2 regions of the Streptomyces sp. NPDC036815 genome follow, and region 2 is predicted to be linked to the other one. Evidence: riboswitches for the same ligand, from Rfam matches in the RefSeq annotation. Region 2 holds a riboswitch; the other holds the start of a gene.
What was found. Region 2 has a riboswitch for cyclic di-AMP ahead of ACZ69I_RS21030 (M23 family metallopeptidase). Riboswitches for the same ligand answer to the same signal wherever they lie in the genome.
Positions count from the first base shown of each region.

Region 1 (11,458 bases), on a different contig from region 2:
GGCGCGCACCCGGCCCGAGAGGTGCCCCGTCAGGACGGCGTCGGCGCCGTCGACCAGAAAGGCGTCGACACGGGCGCGGGCGTCCTCGGCGACCGTGTACCGCGCCAACTCCGCGGACTGGGCGGCGCATTCGGCGCCGGTGGAGCGGGGGCGGATCCACGGCACGGCGGGGTTCTCGGCGAGCAGCCAGTCGACGTCGTCGGCGAAGATCTCCGCCATCCGGCGGGTGTCCCCGGCCAGTCGGGCGGCGAGGAACTCTTCCACGACGGCGCGGGTCCGTGCGGCGGTGTCGGTGGTCATGGGGTTCTCCTCGGTCCGGTGCGGGCTGGTGCGGTCGATGGGCCCGATCCTGCCCGGGGGCGGTGAGCGGGTCGATTACCGCGGAGGTAAGGGAGCGCGTCGCGGGGGCGCGGGAGCCGGGCCGCTACCGTGGGCCGCGAGAGTCCGCCCAGGGGAGGGGAGAGCGCCGTGTCGCTCAAGGTCGTGGGTCTGTACCGGTTTCCGGTGAAATCGATGCTGGGCGAGGCGCACGAGCGGCTCGCCTTCGGGCCGCGCGGCGCCGTCGGGGACCGGGAGTGGGCCCTGCGCCACGCCGACGGCAAGCTGGGCAGCGGCAAGAACCACGCCCGCTTCCGCCGCGTCCCCGGGCTCCTGGAGCACTACGCCACGTACGACGAGGACGGGCTGCCCGTCGTCACCGCGCCGGACGGCGCCACGCTGCGGCCCGGCGACCCGCGGATCCCCGAGCGCTTCGGCGCCGGCGTCGAGCTGGTCAGGGAGGGCGGGACGAGCCACAAGGACGTCTCCGCCGTCTCCGTCATCGGCACCGCCTCGCTCCGCGCGCTCGGCGACCTGCTCGGTGACGCGGACCCCGTCGACGTACGGCGGCTGCGCAAGAACATCGTCGTGGAGACCGACGAGCCGTGGATCGAGGAGGACTGGGTGGGCAGGGAGATCGTCATCGGCGGCGGGGAGGCGGGCGCGCTGCGGCTGCGCGGCCTGAAGCGCGTCAAGCGCTGTGTCATGGTCACCCAGGCCCAGCCCGGCCTGCCCACCGACAACCGAGTCCTCAAGACCCTCACCGCCGTCCGCGGCATGTGCATCGGGCTCCACACGGACATGGTGGCGCCCGCGCCCGTCGTCCTCGGCGACACGCTGGTCGTCCGGTGAACCGGCGTACGGTTTCCGCCCTGCTCGCCCTGGTCGCCGTCCCCGCGCTGGTCACCGGCTGCGAGCTCGGCTCCGACGACCCGGCGGGCGAGAAGGGCGCGGGTGGGCCCGCGGCGGGCGCGGGCTCCGCGCTGGCCGCCGTCGACACGCTGACCGTCAAGGGCCGTGCCCCGAAGACCGGTTACGACCGCGGCAGGTTCGGCACCCCCTGGGCCGACACCGACTCCAACCGCTGCCCGACCCGGGACGACATCCTCAAGCGCGACCTGACGGACGTCCGGTACCAGGGCGGCGCGTGCCGGGTGGCGTCCGGGAGGCTCGCGCCCGACCCGTACACGGGCAAGGACGTGACGTTCCGGCGCGGCAGCAGCCAGGTCGACATCGACCACCTCGTGGCCCTCTCGGACGCCTGGCAGAAGGGAGCGTTCCGGTGGGAGCCGGGCAAGCGCATCGCCTTCGCCAACGACCCGCTCAACCTCCTCGCGGTCGACGCGGGCACCAACCGCGGCAAGAGCGACGGCGACACGGCGACCTGGCTCCCCCCGAACAAGGCGTACCGCTGCGCGTACGTGGCGGGTCAGGTCGCGGTGAAGAAGAAGTACGGGGTATGGGTGACCGGCGCGGAACGCGACGCGATGAAAAAGGTCCTGACCACCTGCCCCAACGAGCCCCTCCCCAAGGGCCAGACCCCCACCGAGGCCCCACCCCGCTTCCACGCCCGCTGAGGAGGCCCGAAGGGCCCCCAGGGGCGCGGGGAACGGCGCGCCCAGCCCCCGCGACGCCGCAGAAGACAACGCACCGCGGGGGCCCCGAAGGGGCCAGTCCAGGGGCGCGTGGAACGGCGCGCTCAGCCCCCGCGACGCCGCAGAAAATGAACACCGCCCACCCCGCGGGACGCGTACCGTTCGGCACATGACCCTGAAGATCACCACCCTCGCGGACCGCCCCGAGCTCACCCTCCCGCTCTGGCACCTCGCAGAGGACTGGCCGGAGTTCATCCGCCACGACCCCGTCGGCTGGTCACTGATAGGCCGGATCGTCGCGGAACTCCCCGAGTACGTCCTGGTCGCCACCGACGAGGCCGCCGGCGGCAAGGTCGTGGCCCGCGCCTTCAGCGTGCCGTTCGCGCTGCGCGACCGCGAGGACGGCGCCCTGCCCGACGGCGGCTGGGACCAGGTCCTCCTGTGGGCCTTCTCCGACCTGCGGCACGGCAAGGAGACGGACACGGTCAGCGCCATCGAGATAACCGTCGACAAGTCGGCGCGGGGCACGGGCCTCTCCGGCCGGATGCTCGCGGCCATGCGGGACAACGCGCGCGCCCACGGCTTCACCGAGGTCGTCGCGCCCGTACGTCCCAACGCCAAGCACCTCGAACCGGCCACGTCCATCGACGAGTACGCCTACCGCACCCGCGAGGACGGCCTGCCGCACGACCCGTGGCTGCGGGTGCACGTACGGGCGGGCGGTGTCGTGGAGAAGATCGCGCACGCCTCCATGACGGTGTCAGGATCGGTCGCGCAGTGGCGCGAATGGACCGGACTGCCGTTCGACGAGGAGGGCCCGGTCGAGGTGCCGGGCGCGCTGGTGCCGGTGCACTGCGAACCGGCGCGCGGCTACGGGGTGTACGTCGAGCCGAACGTATGGGTGCGGCACACGGTGTGAGGAGTGCCCCCACCTGAGGGGCGCCGCCACCCGATGAGTGCCCCAACTCCCGGGAAATCGTTGGTCGAATAGGTGTCGAATGGCTGGCCGACAGGTCGGCCACTGCCTACCATCGATCACCGCAAGACTTTGTGCGCCCGCCCGTCGCCCGACCACCACCCCTGGTGGAGGCGCTTGCGCGCCACAGTGATTTGCACAATCTCCAAACGGGAGGCCCCCTTGCACCGCCGTCGTCGTCGCACCACGCTCACCCTCACCGCGGCCGTGATCGCCGCGGCCCCCCTCCTGACCGCCTGCGGCAGCAAGGCCCACCCAGGTGCCGCGGCCGTCGTCGGCGGCGACCGCATCACGGTCGCGCAGCTGGAGGGCCGGGTGAACGAGGTGCGCGAGGCGCAGCGTGCCGCCGTCCCGGACGACGCGCAGTACTCGCAGGCCATCGCGAAGTCCGGCGGCCTCACCCGCAGCACGCTGCACACGATGGTCCTCGACAGGGTCCTGCACCGCGCGGCCACCGACGCCGGGGTGAACGTCACGCGCCGCGACATCCAGACGATGCGGACCGGCCTCGAACAGCAGGCCGGTGGCCGCAAGGCCCTGGAGCAGGGCTGGCTGCAGCAGTACAGCGTCGCCCCCGACCGCCTCGACGACAGCCTGCGCACGGAGATCGAGGCGCAGAAGCTCGCCCGCGAGCTGGGCGCGGACATGAACTCCCCGCAGGGCCAGGCCGTCTTCTGGAAGGCCCTCTCCGGCGCCTCGAAGAAGCTCGACATCGACCTGAACCCGCGCTACGGCACCTGGGACGTCGAGAAGAACAAGCGCACGGACACCAGGACGCCGTGGCTGCGCGAGGTCACCGACGCCGGGGCGCCGCAGGAGCGGCGCGCGTAGCGGACGCGAGATGTAGGGCAGAAGGGGCCGGGGCGCTGTCGGCGGACTGGGTTACGTTCGACAGGTGAACGACTTCGAGACGACGCCCCCGGCCGACGCCCCCGATGCCCCCGACACGCCCGTCGGCCGCGTCATCCTGCTGACCACCAGCCACCGCGTCGCGCCCGGCCTGCTGTCCTGGCCCGCCTGGCAGGCGCTGCACGGGGCCGACGAGGTGCTGTGCGCCGACGCGGACCACCCCCAGCTGCCGTATCTGCGCGAGGCGGGCGTGCGCGTGCGGGAGGCGGTGCCCACCGCCGAGGAGCTGGTGGACGCCTGCGCCGGCGGCCGCACGGTCCTCGTCGTGGCCACCGCCGAGGGCGACCGCGCCCTCACCGACGGCCTGGCCCGGCTCGCGGGGTCGGGCCGTGTCACCATGCCGGACCTGGAGCTGCTGCCCGCCTCGTACGACCTGCCGGGCGCCCGGCTGCTCGACGTGGTCCAGGTGATGGACAGGATCCGCGCCGTGTGCCCGTGGTCCTCGCAGCAGACGCACAAGGGCCTGGCGAAGTACGCCATCGAGGAGGCGTACGAACTGGTCGAGGCGATCGAGGAGGGCGACCGGACCGAGCTGCGCGAGGAGCTCGGTGACGTCCTGCTCCAGGTCGTCTTCCACGCGCGGATCGCCGAGGAGGGCGGCCCCGGTGAGGACGACGAGCCCTTCTCCGTCGACGACGTCGCGGGCGGCCTCGTCGAGAAGCTCATCCACCGCCACCCGCACGTCTTCGGCGACGACACGGCGCTGACCCCGGAGGACGTCAAGGCGCACTGGCTGCGCACGAAGGCGGAGGAGAAGCGGCGCACCTCGGTCACCGAGGGCATCCCGCTCGGCCAGCCCGGCCTGGCGCTGGCCGCGAAGCTGGCATCGCGCGTGCGCACGGCGGGACTTGAGGTCGACGTGCCCACCGGGGACGGCGTCGGATACGAGCTGCTCGCCCTGGCTCTGCGGGCCGAGTCCGAGGGCGTCGACCCGGAGGCCGCCCTCCGCGCGGCCGCCCGCGCCTACCGGGACGCGGTGCGGGCGGCGGAGGGGGCGGGCGCTTAGTACGGTTGCCCTCTCAGGCGGTTCGAGGGCGTGGGGGCTTGTGTGGCAGAGGAGTTGGAGGTGCTGGCCGCCCAGGCGGCCGACGTCCTCGTGGCGGCGATGCGGGGGGACGAGGATCGCTGGCGGACGGCCCGGGACGCGTTCGTGATGTTCTTCCGGCACTCGCGTGTCGTGGGGGTGGACACCGACCTCGACGTGGACCGGATGCGCGCGACGAGGCGGACCGCGGCCCCGGCACGGCTGGGGGAGGTCTGGGCCGAGGTACTGCTCCACTGCCTGCGGAGCGGCGGGCGGACGCGGGAGGGCCGCCTCCGGCTCGTCGTGGACTCCCTCGAACTCGACTCCGGCCGTGCCGCGCCACCGGCGGCCGACGCCGAGCCCGGCACGGCCGAGACCGACGCCACCGAGCACTTCGAGATCGACTATGCGCCCCCCGCCTGGTACACCGCTCAGACCACGAGCGCGGAGGACCCCGCCGCACCGGCCGAACCGGCCGCGCGGAACTCCGTCACCGGCGGTACGCAGAGCGCCGTCGTGCAGGCCGCTTCCATCCACTCCCTCACCGTCAACACACCACCCCCGCCCCCGTCTCCACACCCCGCCCCCGCCGACAACTGGCCCCGCGTAGACCAGCTGCGCCGCCTCGGCCTCGGCGTGCGCCCCACCCGCCGCTTCCCCGGCGCGAAGGCCCTGCCCCCGTACGTCATCAGGGACTGCGACGACGAGCTGTCCGTCCTCCTGCGGCAGGCCGCGCACCACGGCGGCCTCGTCATCGTCACGGGCGCGCCCCTGTCCGGAAAGACCTCGACGGCGTGGGCGGCGCTGCGGGGGAGCGTGCCGGAGGACTCCCGGGTCTTCGTCGCGGGCGGCGGTACGGACCTGCGCGACCTGCCCGACCAGCTCCGGGGCCGCGACACCACGGGCACCCACGTCGTGTGGCTCGACGACCTCGACGGCCACCTCGCCGAACCCGGCACCCCCGGCGTCCTCGCCCGGCTCACCCACGACCGCGTCCTGGTCCTGGCGACGATGCGGGACGAGGCGTACGACAGACACCGCTTCGGGCACCACCCGGGCGCCCGCGTGCTGAGCGTCGCGCAGACCGTCGAGGTCGCCGCCGAGTGGAGCGAAACGGAACTGGCGCGGCTCGCGACGGTCGACGACCCGCGCTTCACGGACGCCGTCCGGTGGCGCGGGGACCTGGGCATCACGGAGTTCCTCGCGCTCGGCCCCGACCTGTGGGAGGAGTGGCGCAGGGCGCGCCGCGCGGGCGGGCGGCTGCTCGGACACCTCCTGGTGCGCGCCGCGATCGACCTCGCGCGGTGCGGGCTCACCCGCGGCGTCACGCCCGAGCTGCTGAGGCAGATCAGGGAGGAGTACGAGCCGGTGGCGGCCGACACGGCCGGGGAGCCCTTCGAGGAGGCGCTCGCCTGGGCCACCGCGCCCCGGCACGGCGTGACGGGTCTGCTCGTACCGGGGGAGTGGCCCGGCACGTGGCGGGCGTACGGCTCCCTGGTCGCGGACGCGGCCCGCACGGAACCGGCGGTCCCGGACCGCGTGTGGATCCGCGCGATCGAGGACCTGGCCCCGCACGACGGGGACGAGCTGAACGGCCTGGTGGCCGCCTTTCGGCTGGCCTTCACGCCCCGCGCCGCGAGCGGGGACTCCCGGGCCATGATGTGGCTCGGCCTCCTCGCCCAGGACACGGGGGACACGGAGGTCGCCGAGGACTGGTTCCGCAAGGCCGCGGACCGGGGGAACGCCCGCGCCGCGGGCCACCTCGGCCACCTCCTGGCCATCCGCGTCGCGTACACGGAAGCGGTCCCCCACCTGACGGTCGCCGCCGACGCGGGCGAGGCCGGGGCGGCGGCGCTGCTCGGCCAGGTCCACCAGCACCTCGCCGTCCACTACTTCCGCATCGCCGAGGCCGAGGGCGACGCCTCCGCCACCCGGCGCCTCAAGGGCCTGCTCCGCCCGACCGGCAAGGAACCCGGCCGGGACCCGATCCGGGACGCGGGCCTGGACTCCAGCATGGACCCCGGTTGAGTACGGGCCCCGGTCAGGTCCGTACGGCGCTCGCCCTGGGGATACCGTCGACGGCATGCACGACCAGCCGCCCGCGACCTGCCCCGCAGGAGCCACCTCCGCCCCCGGGACGCCCCCGCCCCCGCAGCCGGAACTCTTCACCTGGGAGTTCGCCACCGACCCCTACCCGGCGTACGCCTGGCTGCGCGAGAACTCCCCCGTGCACCGCACCACCCTGCCCAGCGGCGTGGAGGCCTGGCTCGTCACCCGGTACGCGGACGCGCGGCAGGCCCTCGCGGACCAGCGGCTCAGCAAGAACCCGGCCCACCACGACGAGCCCGCCCACGCCAAGGGCAAGACCGGCATCCCCGGCGAGCGCAAGGCCGAGCTGATGACGCATCTGCTCAACATCGACCCGCCGGACCACACCCGCCTGCGCCGGCTCGTCGCGAAGGCGTTCACACCGCGCCGGGTGGCCGAGTTCGCGCCGCGCGTGCAGGAGTTGACGGACTCCCTCATCGACACGCTCGCCGACAAGCACGGCGGGGCGGAGGGCGCGGCCGACCTCATCCACGAGTTCGCCTTCCCGCTCCCCATCTACGCCATCTGCGACCTGCTCGGCGTCCCCCGCGAGGACCAGGACGACTTCCGCGACTGGGCGGGCATGATGATCCGCCACGGGGGCGGGCCGCGGGGCGGTGTGGCCCGGTCGGTGAAGAAGATGCGCGGCTACCTCGCCGAGCTCATCCACCGAAAGCGCCTCGATCCGGGCGACGACCTCATCTCCGGCCTCATCAAGGCCTCCGACCACGGCGAGCACCTCACCGAGAACGAGGCGGCCGCCATGGCCTTCATCCTTCTCTTCGCCGGCTTCGAGACCACCGTCAACCTCATCGGCAACGGCCTGTACGCGCTGCTCACCCACCCCGAACAGCGCGAGCGGCTGCAGCGGGCGCTGGCCGAGGGCGACACCGGGCTCCTGGAGACCGGCGTCGAGGAACTCCTCCGCTTCGACGGGCCCGTCGAGCTCGCCACCTGGCGGTTCGCGACCGAGGCGGTCCGCGTCGGCGGGCAGGACATCGCCGCGGGAGACCCCGTCCTCGTCGTGCTCGCCGCCGCCGACCGCGACCCGGCCCGCTTCGACTCGCCCGACACCCTGGACCTTTCCCGCCGCGACAACCAGCACCTCGGATACGGGCACGGAATCCACTACTGCCTCGGTGCTCCGCTCGCCAGGCTGGAGGGGCAGACCGCCCTCGCGACGCTGCTCAGACGCCTCCCCGACCTGCAACTCGCGTCGGATCCCGCCGATTTGCGGTGGCGTGGCGGGCTGATCATGCGGGGACTGCGCACGCTGCCGGTGAAGTTCACAAACGCACAGCCGCCGACCCGGGGCTGACGGGCCGTCACGACTGTGATGTTCACGTGATCTCCGCTGCACCGACTTGTGACAAGCGTTCGACTGCGGCTACGTTCACGACGACTTGGGCGCCCCCGGGCGCCCCAGCCGTCGCTGCAGTCTCCTGAAAGGCAACCGCATGCTCTCCGGTCAAGGTCGTCACCGACGCCCCCGCCAGGCCCCGGCTCTCATCGTCGCGGCAGGCGTCACCGGATCAGCCATCGCCATCCCGCTGCTCGCCGCCACCAGCGCGAGCGCCGCCTCCACCGACACGTGGGACAAGCTCGCCCAGTGCGAGAGCGGCGGCGCGTGGAGCGCGAACCCCGGCAACGGTTATTACGGAGGGCTCCAGCTCTCCCAGGACACCTGGGAGAGCCACGGCGGCCTCGACTACGCGCCGAGCGCCGACCAGGCCTCCAAGTCCCAGCAGATCTCCGTCGCCGAGAAGGTCCTTGGCGACCGGGGCACCGCCGCCTGGCCGAGCTGCGCGCCGATCGCCGGGCTCACCGACGGCGGCGCCGCGGCCGACGTGGACCCGGGCGCGCCCGTCACCGGGGAGCCGTCCGACCCGTCGGGCCGGACCGGCGCCGACGGGCCCGAGGGTGCCAAGGACTCCGGCTCCGCCGATGACTCCGGCAGCTCCGACGGCAAGGACAAGGGCAAGGACAAGGGCGCGGAGAAGGGTGAGTCGTCCGCCGACCCGGCCGACTCCGCCGATCCCTCCGACGACCCGTCCGCGGACCCGGAGAAGCCCTCCGGTGACGCGGGCGACGCGCGAGACAAGAATCACGACGAGTCCGGCGAAAAGGGCGACAAGGGTCACAAGGGCGAGGCGGACGGCGCCGATGACGCGTCCGGCACGGGCAAGTCCGGGGAGAAGGACGGCACTTCGCCGGACGCCGAGGACGCGACGGCCCCCTCCGAGGGTTCGGGCTCCTCCGCGGGGCGCCACCGGGGCGACCGCGCGGACGAGAGCGAGGGTGCGGGCGGGCGTCCCGGACGGCACGCCTCGCGCGGCGAGGAGCGCACCGGAGCGGTCGCCGACGGGACGTACACGGTGCGCTCCGGGGACAACCTCTCGGTCATCGCGGACGACCTCGACGTCGAGGGCGGCTGGCACGAGCTCTACACCGAGAACAAGAAGACCGTCGGCGGCGACCCGGACCTCATTCTCCCCGGTCAGAGCCTCGATCTGGGCGAAAAGTAACGGTAGTTGACGAAGAGTCGGACGGGGCCTTCGCGTCGTATGTCCGCTTTGGCGCGAGTGAGACATGGGTCTCAGAAGCCCTGATCGTCTTTGAAATTGTGTGGAAGACGTGATTACCGTCGTCACCGCTCGCCATTGGTGGGCCCCGCCGGTCGGTACGCCGAATCCTGCCAACGGCCGGACGGGAACAGTCGTCGCTTCGAGCGCCGTAGGCAGGAGCGGGGGACCCAAGGTTTGCGCCGGGTCCGTCCGTTGAGGGGACGCACAGCCGTAGGGCTGGGCGCCGCGAGACGGACGGGAACGGCTAGGGGTGAAGCCGCGCTCTGTGAGCGCGGCCGGGCAACCACATCGGCCCGAACCCGACAGCTCACCTCGCAGGCGTCGGTGAGGGGATCACTCATGCTGTTTTCCAGCAAGGGCAAGCACCGTCGTCCGTCCAAGGCCACCCGTGTCGCCACGCTCGCCGGCGTCACCGGTGTCGCGGTCGCTGCCCCGCTGATGGCCGCCGGTTCGGCCTCCGCCGCCACCGACTCCGAGTGGGACCGCGTCGCCCAGTGCGAGGCCGGCGGCAACTGGTCGATCAACACCGGCAACGGCTACCAGGGCGGCCTGCAGTTCTCGCCGTCCACCTGGGCCGCGTACGGCGGCACCAAGTACGCGCCCTCCGCCGACAAGGCGACCAAGGCCCAGCAGATCGAGATCGGCGAGAAGGTCCTCGCGGGTCAGGGCAAGGGTGCCTGGCCGAGCTGTGGCGTCGGCCTCTCGGGCGCCTCGAACAACAGCGGCGGCGGCTCGCAGCAGCAGGCCCCGCAGCAGCAGGAGTCCAAGCCCCAGCCGCAGCAGACGCAGCAGCAGGCCGCTCCGAAGCAGCAGCAGGCCGCCCCGAAGCCGCAGCCCGCGCCGCAGACCGAGAGCAAGAAGACCGTCGAGACCCCGACCGGCAAGACGGTCAAGAAGGGCGACGGCGAGTACAAGGTCAAGACGGGCGACACCCTGTCCAAGATCGCCCAGGCGGAGCACGTCAAGGGCGGCTGGCACAAGGTGTACAAGCTCAACGGTGACATCATCGACAACGCCGACATGATCTACCCGGGCCAGCAGCTGCACCTGAGCTGACCCGCCCGGTCACGGCCGTGCCTCGGCGGACGCACGGCCGTACCCCCGTCCCCACGGGCTCCCCGCCCCGGTGCGCGTATCCCCCGTACGCACCGGGGCGGGGCCATGTCCGCCCCTGCCCGGGCCGCCCGGCTTGTTCGCTACTAGCGAGTAGAAACGCGGTCCATCGTCCTGTTTCCAGGGGATTTGGCCTCTTGTTCGTCCCACGGGACGGGCGGTCGGCTGGCTGAAGCCCCGGAGCCGGTTAGGCTCGGGAGACGCAGGGCCGAAACGGTCCGCGTCATTGCGTATACGCGTCACACTCCCAGAAGGAGATGCTCGTGCCGTCCATCGACGTCGTCGTAGCCCGGGAAATCCTGGACTCCCGAGGCAACCCCACGGTCGAGGTCGAGGTCGGCCTCGACGACGGCAGCACCGGTCGTGCCGCCGTTCCGTCCGGTGCCTCCACCGGTGCCTTCGAGGCCATCGAACTCCGTGACGGTGACCCCAACCGTTACCAGGGCAAGGGCGTCGAGAAGGCCGTCCTCGCCGTCATCGAGCAGATCGGCCCGGAGCTCGTCGGCTACGACGCCACCGAGCAGCGCCTGATCGACCAGGCCATGTTCGACCTGGACGCCACCGACAACAAGGGCTCGCTCGGCGCCAACGCCATCCTCGGCGTCTCGCTCGCCGTCGCGCACGCCGCCTCCGAGGCCAGCGACCTGCCGCTGTTCCGCTACCTCGGCGGCCCGAACGCGCATCTGCTGCCCGTCCCGATGATGAACATCCTGAACGGCGGGTCGCACGCCGACTCGAACGTCGACATCCAGGAATTCATGATCGCCCCGATCGGCGCGGAGTCCTTCTCCGAGGCCCTGCGCTGGGGCACCGAGGTCTACCACACCCTCAAGAAGGTGCTGAAGGAGAA
Region 1 is NZ_JBVJPW010000029.1:19,902-31,359, reverse strand. Features, by position in the region: gene ACZ69I_RS35955 (nuclear transport factor 2 family protein) at 1-300, opposite strand, end outside; gene ACZ69I_RS35950 (MOSC domain-containing protein) at 469-1,170, shown strand; gene ACZ69I_RS35945 (HNH endonuclease family protein) at 1,167-1,895, shown strand; gene ACZ69I_RS35940 (N-acetyltransferase) at 2,083-2,832, shown strand; gene ACZ69I_RS35935 (SurA N-terminal domain-containing protein) at 3,052-3,720, shown strand; gene ACZ69I_RS35930 (nucleoside triphosphate pyrophosphohydrolase) at 3,785-4,804, shown strand; gene ACZ69I_RS35925 (sel1 repeat family protein) at 4,847-6,850, shown strand; gene ACZ69I_RS35920 (cytochrome P450 family protein) at 6,906-8,228, shown strand; gene ACZ69I_RS35915 (LysM peptidoglycan-binding domain-containing protein) at 8,368-9,435, shown strand; cyclic di-AMP (ydaO/yuaA leader) riboswitch at 9,630-9,831, shown strand; gene ACZ69I_RS35910 (transglycosylase family protein) at 9,835-10,551, shown strand; gene eno (phosphopyruvate hydratase) at 10,872-11,458, shown strand, end outside.
Region 1: it holds a riboswitch for cyclic di-AMP, as region 2 does, so the genes downstream of both, ACZ69I_RS35910 (transglycosylase family protein) here and ACZ69I_RS21030 (M23 family metallopeptidase) in region 2, are expected to answer to the same signal.

Region 2 (11,458 bases):
GGACCGCCGCGACCTCGAACTCGACCGTCACCTTCGAGCTGACGATCATCGTGTCCACGGCGTTCGCGCTCGCGCCCCAGTCCTTGCGGTTGATGGTGACGCTGCCCCGGAAGCCGACCCGGAGGCGGCCCTGCGCGTCGTGCTCGCCGCCGGTCGTCTCGACGTCGAGGGTGAGCGGCTTCGTCGTACCCCGCAGGGTCAGGTCGCCGGTGACCCGGAAGCGGGCGCCGTCGACGTGCTCCACCTCCGTCGAGGTGAAGGTGATGACGGGGTGGTTGGCCGCGTCCAGGAACTTGGTGCGCAGCGGGTCGTCGCGGAAGCGGTTGCGGGTCTGGAGGCTCTGCGACCGGAGCGTGAGCTGGATGCCGGACTTGGAGGGGGTGTCGCCGTCGAGGTGCGCGGCGCCCTCGAACTCCTCGAATTCCCCGCGTACTTGGGGGCCCACGGAGTGCTTGCCGATGAACCCGATCCGGGTGCCTTCGGTGTCGAGGACGTACTCGCCGCTGAGCTCGGTGAGCTCGGTGATGGTTGGCATGCTTGGTCACTCCTGGTGGGAAGACGGGGTGAGCGTTCGGTGCGACCGGTCACTGGATGAGGCGTCTGTCCGGGGCCGAGCGTGTGGGGTTCTCCGGGTGTCGGTTCTCCGGGTGTCGGTTCTCTGGGTGTTGGTTCTCCGGGTGTTGCGCGTGTGCGCGTGCGTGCCGGGTCGGTCCGGCGGACGGGGGCGACGATACCGCCGGTGACCACGCCTGTTCGGGCTGCTCCAGCGCCAAACCACCCCGAGTCAAGTGGAGTTAGCGGCGTCGTACGTCGTACGCCTGTTGCGCACACTGTGCGCAGTGCGTACGGTGTGCGCAACGAGAGCACGCCGTACTCAACGGGCGTGCCGCCTATGTCCTGGGGGTCCCACGATGGAAGTACGCCGCGATCCGCGCCGCTGGCTCATCCTGATCGTGCTCTGCCTGAGCACGCTCGTCCTGGTCGTCGACAACATGGTCCTGACCGTCTCGGTCCCGCCCATCGCCGCGGATCTGGGCGCGGACGCCCAGGACATCCAGTGGATCATCGAGTCGTACATCCTCGTCTTCGCCGGACTGCTCCTCACCGCGGGCAGCCTCTCCGACCGGTTCGGACGGCGGCGCGTGATGATCGTGGGGCTCGCCCTCTTCGGTGCGGCGTCCCTCCTGGCCACCGTCGCCCGGAATCCCGAACAGCTCATCGCGGGCCGGGTGTTGATGGGCGTCGGCGGTGCCCTGATCATGCCGAGCACCCTGTCGATCCTCATCACCGTCTTCGACGACGAGGAGCGCCGCAAGGCGATCGGCGCCTGGAGCGCGGTGGCCGTGGTCGGCCTGGTCGGCGGGCCCGTGCTCGGTGGCGTCCTGATCGCCCACTTCTGGTGGGGCGCGGTCTTCCTGATGAACGTTCCGATCGCCGGGCTCGCCGTCGTCGCCGCCCTCGTCCTGATGCCCGAGTCCAAGGGGCCCGCCCGCAAGGCCGACCCGCTCGGCATGGTCCTTTCGATGACCGGCATGACCGCGCTCGTCTGGACGATCATCGAGTCCGCCAAGACCGGCCTTGCCGACACGGGTACGCAGCTCTCGCTCGGCGTCGCGGTCGTCGCACTCGTCGCCTTCGGGATCTGGGAGACCCGCACCGACGCGCCGATGGTCCCGCTCTCGCTCTTCCGCGACCGCGTCTTCAGCGGCGCCAGCTTCTCCCTCGTCCTGCTGACCTTCGCCAACGGCGGCCTGATGCTGGTGCTCACCCAGTACCTGCAGTTCGTCCTCGGCTACTCGCCCGCGAAGACCGGCATCGCCTTCGCACCGATGGCCGTCGCCACCCTCCTCTTCAACGGCGTCGGCGCCACCCTCGGCAACAAGATCGGCAACCGCCCCATGACCGCCGCGGGTCTCGCCGTCATCGCCGCGGGCTTCGGCGCCCTCGCCTCCCTCCCCTCGGACGCCGGGTTCGGGATGCTCGCCGCGGCCATGGTGCTGATCGGCATCGGCGGCGGCCTCGCGATGCCCGCCGCGACCGCCGCGCTGATGATCGCCGTGCCCGCCGAGCACGCCGGGGTCGGTTCCGCCCTCAACGACACCGTCCAGCAGGCGGGCGCGGCCCTCGGCGTCGCCGTCCTCGGCACGGTCCTCTCCAGCACGTACGCCGACTCCCTGCCCGCCGACGCCCCGGCGGGGGCCGGCCACTCGGTGCAGGACGCGCTCGCCCGGGCGGCCGCCACCGGCGACGGCGCCCTCGCCACGGCTGCCCGTGAGGCCTTCACCGAGGCGATGTCCGCCAGCTTCTGGGCAGGCGCCGCGGGCGTCCTGGCCGCCGCCGTCCTCGCCCTCGTCCTCATCCGGGACGGGGAGGCTCCCGCGGAGGGGCGGGTTTCGGGGGAGGGGCAGGTTCCTGTGGAGGGGCAGGTTTCGGGAGTGGGGCAGGTTCCAGTGGTGGGGCAGGCCGCCGCGGACGAGCAGACTCCTGTCGCCGACGAGGCTGCCCACAGCGGCGAGTTGAGTCCGGTGGCCTGAGTCCGGCGGCCTGGGTCCCGGCGGCCTGAGTCCCGGCGGGGGCTGGGGCCTGGCTCCCGAGCCCGGCTCCCGAGCCCGGCTCCCCCCCGGGGGGCCAGCCCTCCGGGCACGGCCCCCGAGTCCGGCCTCCGGGCCTGGCTCGCGAGCCCGCCCCCACCGCCCTCCGCCCCGCCCCCGCAACAACCCCATACGCCGCCCCCCACAGCGCCCCGCCCGGCTTCGGCCCCGCGGGGCGCCGTGGTGTTGACTGGCCGACTCCCGCCGCACCTCGCACCCCGCACCCCGGCCCCCGGCCCCCCTGGAGCCCGGCCCCCGGAGCCCGGACCCCATACCCACACCCGCACCCACCCCCCCCCCGAAGGGACCACCGTGCCTCAGCCACCGCTGCCGCGTCTGGGCGTTGCCGTCATCACGATGGGCAACCGTCCCCGGGAGCTCGACGCGCTGCTCGCGTCCGTTGCCATGCAGGACGTGCCCGCCGACCGCGTCGTCGTCGTCGGCAACGGCTCGCCCCTCCCAGAACTCCCGCCCCTGCCCGGCAAGGTGACCGCCGTCGAGCTGGACGAGAACCTCGGCTGCCCGGGTGGCCGCAACGTGGCCATCGAGCGCCTCGCGGACTTCGGCGACGTGGACGTCGTCATCGAGCTCGACGACGACGGGCTGCTCGTCGCCGACGACGTCTTCCGCAGGATCCGTGACCTGTTCGCCGCCGACCCGCACCTGGGCATCGTCGGCTTCCGCATCGCCGACGAGACGGGCGAGACCCAGCGCCGCCACATCCCACGCCTGCGCGCCACCGACCCGATGCGCCGCGGCCCGGTCACCGCCTTCCTCGGCGGCGGGCACGCCCTCTCCATGCCCATGCTCGCGCGGACCGGGACCTGGCCCGCCCAGTTCTTCTTCGGGCACGAGGAGACCGACCTGGCCTGGCGGGCCATCGACGACGGCTGGCAGATCCTCTACGAGCCCGCCCTGCTGCTCCAGCACCCCAAGACCTCCCCGGCCCGGCACGCCGTCTACTACCGCAACACCGCCCGCAACCGCGTCTGGCTGGTCCGCCGCGGCCTCCCGCTCCCGCTGATCCCCGTCCACCTGGGCATCTGGACCCTCCTCACCCTCGCCCGCACCCGCTCGCTGCCGGGCCTGCGCGCCTGGGCCGGCGGCTTCGTCGAAGGGCTGCGGACGCCGTGCGGCGAGCGCAGGCCGATGCGCTGGCGCACGGTGTGGAAGCTGACGCGCCTCGGCCGCCCGCCGGTCATCTGAGGTGCACGGGGTGCACGGGGCGCACGGGGCGTACGCCACCCGCCCCGGCCCGCGCCCCACCCGGCCCGCGCCCCACCCGGCCCGCGCCCCACCCGGCCCGCACCCCACCCCTGCCGCGCACCCCACCCCTGCCGCGCACCGCCCGAACGGAGCAGCCCGGCGGTGCGCCCGCCCGCGCCCCGGGCCACGCTGAACTGCCGGGGCAGTGGGCCCGAACCGGAGGTGCAGCATGGCAGCAGCCGTACGCGGCAGAGGGCGGCGCGGCCCGCGCGGACAGCGCGTCCTCGTACTCCTCCTCTTGCCCCTCCTCGTCGCCCTCGCCGCGGCCTGCGGTGGCGGCGAGGGCGGGTCGGACACCCGTACCGCCGCGGCCCGCCCCCTCGACCTGGCGTTCAAGCACCCCGGCGTGCTGGTCAGCAAGGAGCAGCTCGACCGGGTCCGGGCGCACGTCCGGGCGCGGGAGCAGCCCTGGCTGAAGGCGTACGAGCAGATGCGGGGCAGCAAGTACGCGGCGGACGGCTACCGGGCCACCCCGTACCCCGTCGTGGAGTGCCCGCCCGACACCCGCCCCGGCAAGGGGTGCGTCGAGGAGCGCCAGGACGCCCTGGCCGCGTACACCCAGGCGCTGCTCTGGAACATCACCGGTGAGCGCGCGCACGCCGAGAAGGCCGTGCAGATCATGGACGCCTGGGCGAAGGTGATCACCAGGCACACCGAGGCCAACGCCGGGCTCCAGACCGCCTGGGCCGCCTCCTCCTGGGCCCGTGCCGCCGAGGCGGTGCGCTACAGCTACGACGGCTGGAACGACGGCTCGCTGCTGCGCTTCGAGCGGATGCTCCGCAACGCCTACCTGCCGCAGGTCGAGAACGGCTCCGCCGACTTCAACGGAAACTGGGACCTGGTGATGGCCGACGCCACCATGGCGATGGCCGTCTTCCTCGACGACCACGCCACGTTCGAGAAGTCCGTGCACCACTTCCGAACCCGCGTGCCCGCCTACTTCTACCTGGAGTCGGACGGCAAGCTGCCGGTCTCGCCGGAGGGCAGCGGCATCGACACCGCGGCCGAGCTGAAGAGGTACTGGTTCGGGCAGGGCACCTTCGCCGACGGGCTCTCCCAGGAGACCTGCCGCAACTTCAAACACGCCAGCTACTCCCTCGCCGCCGCCTCCCACATGGCGGAGACGGCGTGGCACCAGGGCGTCGACCTGTACGGGGAGGCCGAGGACCGGCTGCGGGCCGCCTTCGAGTTCCACTCCAAGTACCAGCTGGGCGCTCCGGTGCCGGGCTGGCTGTGCGGCGGCAGGGTGCAGCGCGACATGGGACCCGACACGGAGGTCGGCCTGAACCACCTGCGGGGGCGGCTGCACCGGGAGATGCCGGAGACCGAGAGGTACACGGAGCGGGGGCGGCCGGAGGGGACGGACGGCCTCTTCGTGGCCTGGGAGACGCTCACGCACGCGGGCAACGCCTGAAGTGGTTCGACGCACCCCTCCCCATGGCGTAGAGTTGCATTCAACGGCGCGGGGTGGAGCAGCTCGGTAGCTCGCTGGGCTCATAACCCAGAGGTCGCAGGTTCAAATCCTGTCCCCGCTACTCAAGGCCTAGGGCCCGGAACCAAGCAATTGGTTCCGGGCCCTAGGTGTTTTCCCGTACGTGCGCTTCCCGTACGGGCGTTTCCCGTACGCCCCATTCGTACCCCTCTTCTCGTAACCCGGTCGGACCGCACCAGCTCGCACCCGCTCCCCGTCGGGGGAACCCTGAGTGGAGCGCGGTGATGGGCGCGGAGTCGGCGGGAGACAAGCGGTGGGGCAGCGAGCGGGTTCCGGGGACAGGGGTGCCAGCGCGCACGAGCGGACGTTCGTCCGGTCCCTGCCCCTGCTGCTCCTGATCGTCGGCGTCGTCTACGACGTGGCGACCCCGCCGGAATTCACCGCGGCCCCCCTCTACACGGCCGCCCCGCTGATCGCCGCCCCCTTCTACTCGCAGCTCAGCACGGTCCTGACCGGCGCCGCCGCCACGGCCGCCGTCCTCTTCCTGCACTTCGGCAACCCGGTGAGCAGCCACGTCGAGGCCGTCACCGAGGTGCTCACCGTGGTCACCGTCGCGGCCCTCGCGATCGTCATCAACCGCGTCGTGCGCCGCGGCAACGACCGGCTCGCCAACGCCCGCTCCATCGCCGAGACCACCCAGCGCGCCGTGCTGCCCGAACCCGATCCGCGGATCGGCGGGCTCGACATCGCGGCGCGGTACGAGGCCGCGCAGGCCGACGCGTTCATCGGGGGCGACCTGTACGCGGTGCAGGACACCCCGCACGGCGTGCGGCTCATCGTCGGCGACGTCCGGGGCAAGGGCATGGGCGCGGTCGCGGCGGTCGCCGTCGTCATCGGCGCCTTCCGGGAGGCCGCCGAGCAGGAGACGACGCTGGAGGCGGTGGCGCAGCGCCTGGAGCGGGCGCTCGCGCGCGAGGGCACCCGCCGCGACGGGCTCGACCAGTTCGAGGGGTTCACCACCGCCGTACTCGCCGAGATCCACCACGCCGACGGCGCCGTACGGCTGATCAACCGGGGGCACCCGTCGCCGCTGCTGCTGCGCGGGGACGGCCGGCTGTGCGTCCTGTCGGCGAGCGAGCCCGCGCTGCCGCTCGGCATGGGCGAGCTGGGGGCCTGGCCGGACCGGGCGGACGAGTCGGAGTTCCCGCCCGGCGCGATGCTGCTCTTCTACACGGACGGCCTGTCGGAGGCGCGCGATCCGGCGGGGGAGTTCTACGATCCCGCGACCCGGCTCGGCGGCCGCATCTTCCCGGGCCGCGGCGGCCCGCGCGCGCTGCTCGCCGCGCTCGCGGAGGAGGTGCGGCGGCACACCGGGGGGCGGATGACCGACGACATGGCGCTGCTCGCGGTGCGGCGGCCCGTCGCCGGGGATCCGGACATCACGGCCGGTGACTGATGGACGTCGCTCCGCATGACAACTGACGTACTGTCAAGGGAATGTGAAGCTCCGGTGCGCGCCACGGTGGGATGAGAGGGCGTCAACTCGCCCCGTTCCGAACCCCCGTGTCCCGGTACGTACACCCGGTCCGCGTTAACGATCAACCGGAACGGCTTGGAATACGGACCCGCTGTCTATTAACGTTCGATAACGCAGCGCGGTCGTCCCAGCCGTCACTAGAGGCGGCTCCGCGCGCACGCGCCTAATCCCGCAAGGGAGCCGGGGAACCACCAACTTGGGGTGAATCAGGCAGCTGCGCACCGTGCATTCGTGCACCGGCGCCGGCTGTCCGTAGGAGACCTTCCTGCTCCGAACCCGTCAGCTAACCCGGTAGGCGAGAAGGAAGGAAAGGAGTGCGCCCCAGTGGCGTCCAACCGGCCTGCCCCCCAAGCCGTGTACATACCGAATGACGATGACTTCGGTCCGTACGACGACTCCTTCGAGGAGTGGAACCCCACCGAGGATTCCATCCGTCCCGTCCGCGGCAGGCACCGTGTGCACAAGAAGGGCGGCGGCGGGCTCGCCCGCAGCTCCACCGTCCTCGGCGTGGGCGTCATCGCCGCCGTCGGCGCGGGCGGCATCGCCACCGCGCAGGACGGCAAGCCGCCGGTCTCCATCTCCCTGCCCGACCTGCCGGGCATGGACACCGTCGCGGACTCGCTGCCGGAGGCCACGTCGCTGCCCGGCGTCGGCTCGCTGATCTCCGACGACGCGTCGGACACCACGGCGACCGCCGCCGCGGCGGCCCCGCTCACCGCGGCCGGCGTCAGCACCGCCGACGCCGAGCAGGGCACCACCGACGCGGGCGAGGCGCTGCGCGCCCGCATCATGCAGCAGGCCGAGAACCAGCAGGACCAGGCGGACACCGCCGTACGGACCGCGGCCGAGGACGCGGCCGTCAAGAAGGCCGCCGAAGAGGCCGCCGCCCAGCAGCAGGCGGCCCAGAAGGACGCGAAGGCCAAGGCCGCCGCCAAGAAGAAGAAGGCGGAGGAGGCCCGCAAGGCCAAGGCAGAGGCCGAGCGCCTGGCCAAGCTCGCCAAGAGCTACGCCATCCCCACCTCCTCGTACACCCTCACCTCGCACTTCGGTGACGCCGGTGCCATGTGGTCCTCCGGCCACCACACCGGTCTGGACTTCGCCGCTCCCACGGGTACCCCGCTGAAGGCCGTGCACACCGGCACCGTCAAGGAGGCCGGCTGGGCGGGCGCGTACGGCTACCGCACCGTGCTCGAACTCGAGGACGGCACGGAGATCTGGTACTGCCACCAGTCCTCCCTCAATGTCAGCGCCGGGCAGAAGGTCACCACGGGCGAGGTCATCGGCCGCGTCGGCGCGACCGGCAACGTCACCGGGCCGCACCTCCACATGGAGGTCCACACCCCCGACGGCACCGGCATCGACCCGCTCGGCTGGCTGCAGGGCAAGGGCCTCAACCCCTGAGAAACCCCGCCACCACCCCCTGAAGGGGCCCCTCCACTCCGGCGGCCCTGGCGCCAACCCCCCCCCGACGCCAGGGCCGCCGGTCCCGTCCCGGCGCGACGGAATTCCGTTTCCGCCGCGGACGTTCCGGACTACATGACTTCTCTACGCCGGCTCGGCTCTTCCGACCTCGAGGTCTTCCCGCTCTCCCTGGGTGGCAACGTCTTCGGCTGGACCGCCGACCGCACCGCGTCCTTCGCCGTCCTCGACGCCTACACCGCCGCGGGCGGCAACTTCATCGACACCGCCGACGCGTACTCGGCCTGGGTGGACGGCAACGAGGGCGGCGAGTCCGAGACCCTCATCGGCGCCTGGCTCGCCGAGCGCCGCAACCGCTCCGATGTCGTCCTCGCCACGAAGGTCGGCGCGCACCCCGCGTACAAGGGCCTCTCCCCGGCCACGATCAAGGGCGCCGCCGAGCAGTCCCTGCGCCGCCTCGGCACCGACTACATCGACCTCTACTACACGCACTACGACGACCCCTCCGTCCCCGTCGAGGAGATCATCGGCGCGCTCGACGAGCTGGTGCGGGACGGCAAGGTGCGCGCCATCGCCGCCTCCAACATCACGCCCGAGCGGCTCCAGGAGTCCCTCGACCTCTCCGACCGCGAGGGCCTCGCGCGCTACGTCGCGCTGCAGCCGCACTACAACCTCGTCTCCCGCGACACCTACGAGGGCCCGCTCCAGGGCGTCGCCTCGCGCTCCGGCCTCGCGGCCGTCCCCTATTACGCGCTCGCGTCCGGCTTCCTGACCGGCAAGTACCGCCCCGGCACGCAGGTGAGCAGCGCCCGCAGCGGCCGGGTCGAGTCGTACGTGGGCAGCGAGCGCGGCGACCGCGTCCTCGCCGCGCTCGACGGGATCGCCGCCGAACGCGGCGCGGAGGTCGCGACCGTGGCACTCGCCTGGCTGGCGGCGCAGCCCACCGTCGCCGCGCCGATCGCCTCCGCGCGCACGGTCGAGCAGCTGCCCGCGCTGCTCGCGGTGGCGGACCTGGAACTGACGCAGCCGGAGCTCGCACGCCTGACGGCGGCCTCGGCATAGGGGCGGGCCCCAGGGCCTTCCGTCAGGTGCGATAGGGGTTGTCGTACGTCGTCGGGTAGCCGTACGCGGGATGGGGCTGCGGGTAGACGGGGCGGGGCTGCGGGTACCCGTACGGGGGGTGCCCGTACCCCGCGTACGGCACGGGGAGCATGACCGGCGCCGTCGCCCGCGCCGCGTACGCGAGGGCGGGGCGGGCCGGTTCGCGGCGCTCCCACAGCCTTTCGAGCAGCTCCCGCTCGCGTACGACGAAGTCCGCGCCGGCCCGGCCGCGGCGGCCCCGGTGGCGCAGGAGCGCGAGGGACGTCGCGTACACCTGGTACTCGGCGACCGTGCGGGCCGCAGCCTTGCCCCAGGTGTACGAGGCGTAGTCGCGGGCCAGCGAGCGGGCGCGCATCGAGCCCAGCGCGTACGGCTCGGGCGGCGTCAGCCAGCCGGCCGCCGCGTACACGGGCAGCTCCGCGCGGATCGTGCGCAGCTCGCGCTGCCGGGTCCAGACGGCCAGCCAGGTGAGCAGGCCGAACACCGGGAGCATGAACGCCGCGTACACGGTGAAGAAGCCGAACTGTCCGAAGACCGCCGAGCCGTTCCACAGCGCGTGCATGCCCATCGCGAGCAGCAGTCCGGCGAGCGGAAGGAGCAGGCGCCGCAGCCGCTGGCGGTCGGCGGCGAACGCGGCGAGGCCGAAGCCGATGCCGGTCAGGACGGTGAAGAGCGGATGCGCGAACGGTGACATGACGACGCGCACGAAGAACGTCGCCGCCGTCACCGAGGCGAGGCCGCTCTCGCGGCTGAGCTGGTCGGTGACGAAGGCGTTGCCCAGATAGAGGATGTTCTCGGTGAACGCGAACCCCGTCGCGGTCACCCCCGCTATGACGACGCCGTCGACGATCCCCGTGAAGTCGCGTCTGCGGAAGAGGAAGACGAGCAGGACGGCCGCCGCCTTCGCGCTCTCCTCGACGATCGGGGCGATCACGGTCGCGCCGAGGTTGTCCGCGCTGGTGGGGTCGGCGGTGGCGGTGGCTATCCAGCGGATCGCGAAGCTGTTCGCGACGATCGCGATGAGGGCGGCCGCGCAGGCGCCCCAGGCGAAGGAGAAGAGGAGGTTGCGCCAGGGCCCCGGCTGTACGCGGTCCAGCCAGCGGAACGCGGCGACGAGCAGCGGCACGGGCACGACCGCGAGGCCGAGCCCGACCAGGAAGCCCTCGGTGCCGGTCTGCTCCCTGACCAGGGCGAGGATCACCAGGCCGGAGAGGGCGAGCAGCGTGACGAGCGCGGCCCCGCGTATCGCGCGCCGCTGCCACCAGCGGACGCGGCGCAGTGCCCCCGGGGCGGGCGCCTCGGGGGGTATCGGATACGGAGAACTGGTGGCCACGTCGTTGACCCTAACGAGGGACGGGACGGGCCGCGACGGTGCCTCAGCCCTGGGGAGGGGCGACTCGGCGGAACAGCAGATCCTGGACGACGTGCCCCTTGCCGAGGCCCTGGCCCTCGAAGCGGGTGAGGGGGCGGAAGTCCGGGCGCGGGGCGTACCCGCCGTCCGCCTGGGTGTTCTCGAAGTCGGGGTGCGCGGTGAGCACCTCCAGCATCTGCTCGGCGTACGGCTCCCAGTCGGTCGCGCAGTGCAGCAGCGCGCCGGGCTTGAGGGAGGGCGCGGCCAGCGTCAGGAACTCCGGCTGGATCAGGCGGCGCTTGTGGTGCCGGGCCTTGGGCCACGGGTCGGGGAAGTAGACGCGCAGCCCGTCGAGGGACTCGGGTGCGAGCATCTCGCGGAGCAGGATGATCGCGTCGCCGTTGGCCACGCGGACGTTGCTCAGCCCGTTGCGCTCGGCGAGGCCGAGGAGGTTGCCCTGGCCGGGGGTGTGCACGTCGACGGCGAGGATGCCGGTGTCCGGGTCGGCGGCGGCCATCTGGGCGGTGGCCTCGCCCATGCCGAAGCCGATCTCCAGGACGACGGGCTTGTCGTCCCCGAACAACTCGGCGAGGTCGAGCCGGCGCAGCCCGTCGATGTCCATGCCCCACTGGGGCCAGAGCCGCCGCAGCGCGTCCCCCTGGCTGGCGGTCACCCGGCTGCGCCGGGGCTGGAAGCTACGGATCCGCCGCTCGTGATGCGACCCGGCAGGATCGGGCGAGGGCCCCCCGGGAAACCGGGGC
Region 2 is NZ_JBVJPW010000010.1:19,274-30,731, reverse strand. Features, by position in the region: gene ACZ69I_RS21060 (YceI family protein) at 1-535, opposite strand, end outside; gene ACZ69I_RS21055 (MFS transporter) at 912-2,534, shown strand; gene ACZ69I_RS21050 (glycosyltransferase family 2 protein) at 2,949-3,797, shown strand; gene ACZ69I_RS21045 (alginate lyase family protein) at 4,027-5,271, shown strand; tRNA gene ACZ69I_RS21040 (tRNA-Met) at 5,319-5,392, shown strand; gene ACZ69I_RS21035 (PP2C family protein-serine/threonine phosphatase) at 5,603-6,745, shown strand; cyclic di-AMP (ydaO/yuaA leader) riboswitch at 6,977-7,139, shown strand; gene ACZ69I_RS21030 (M23 family metallopeptidase) at 7,151-8,227, shown strand; gene ACZ69I_RS21025 (aldo/keto reductase) at 8,363-9,307, shown strand; gene ACZ69I_RS21020 (PrsW family intramembrane metalloprotease) at 9,330-10,679, opposite strand; gene trmB (tRNA (guanosine(46)-N7)-methyltransferase TrmB) at 10,723-11,458, opposite strand, start outside.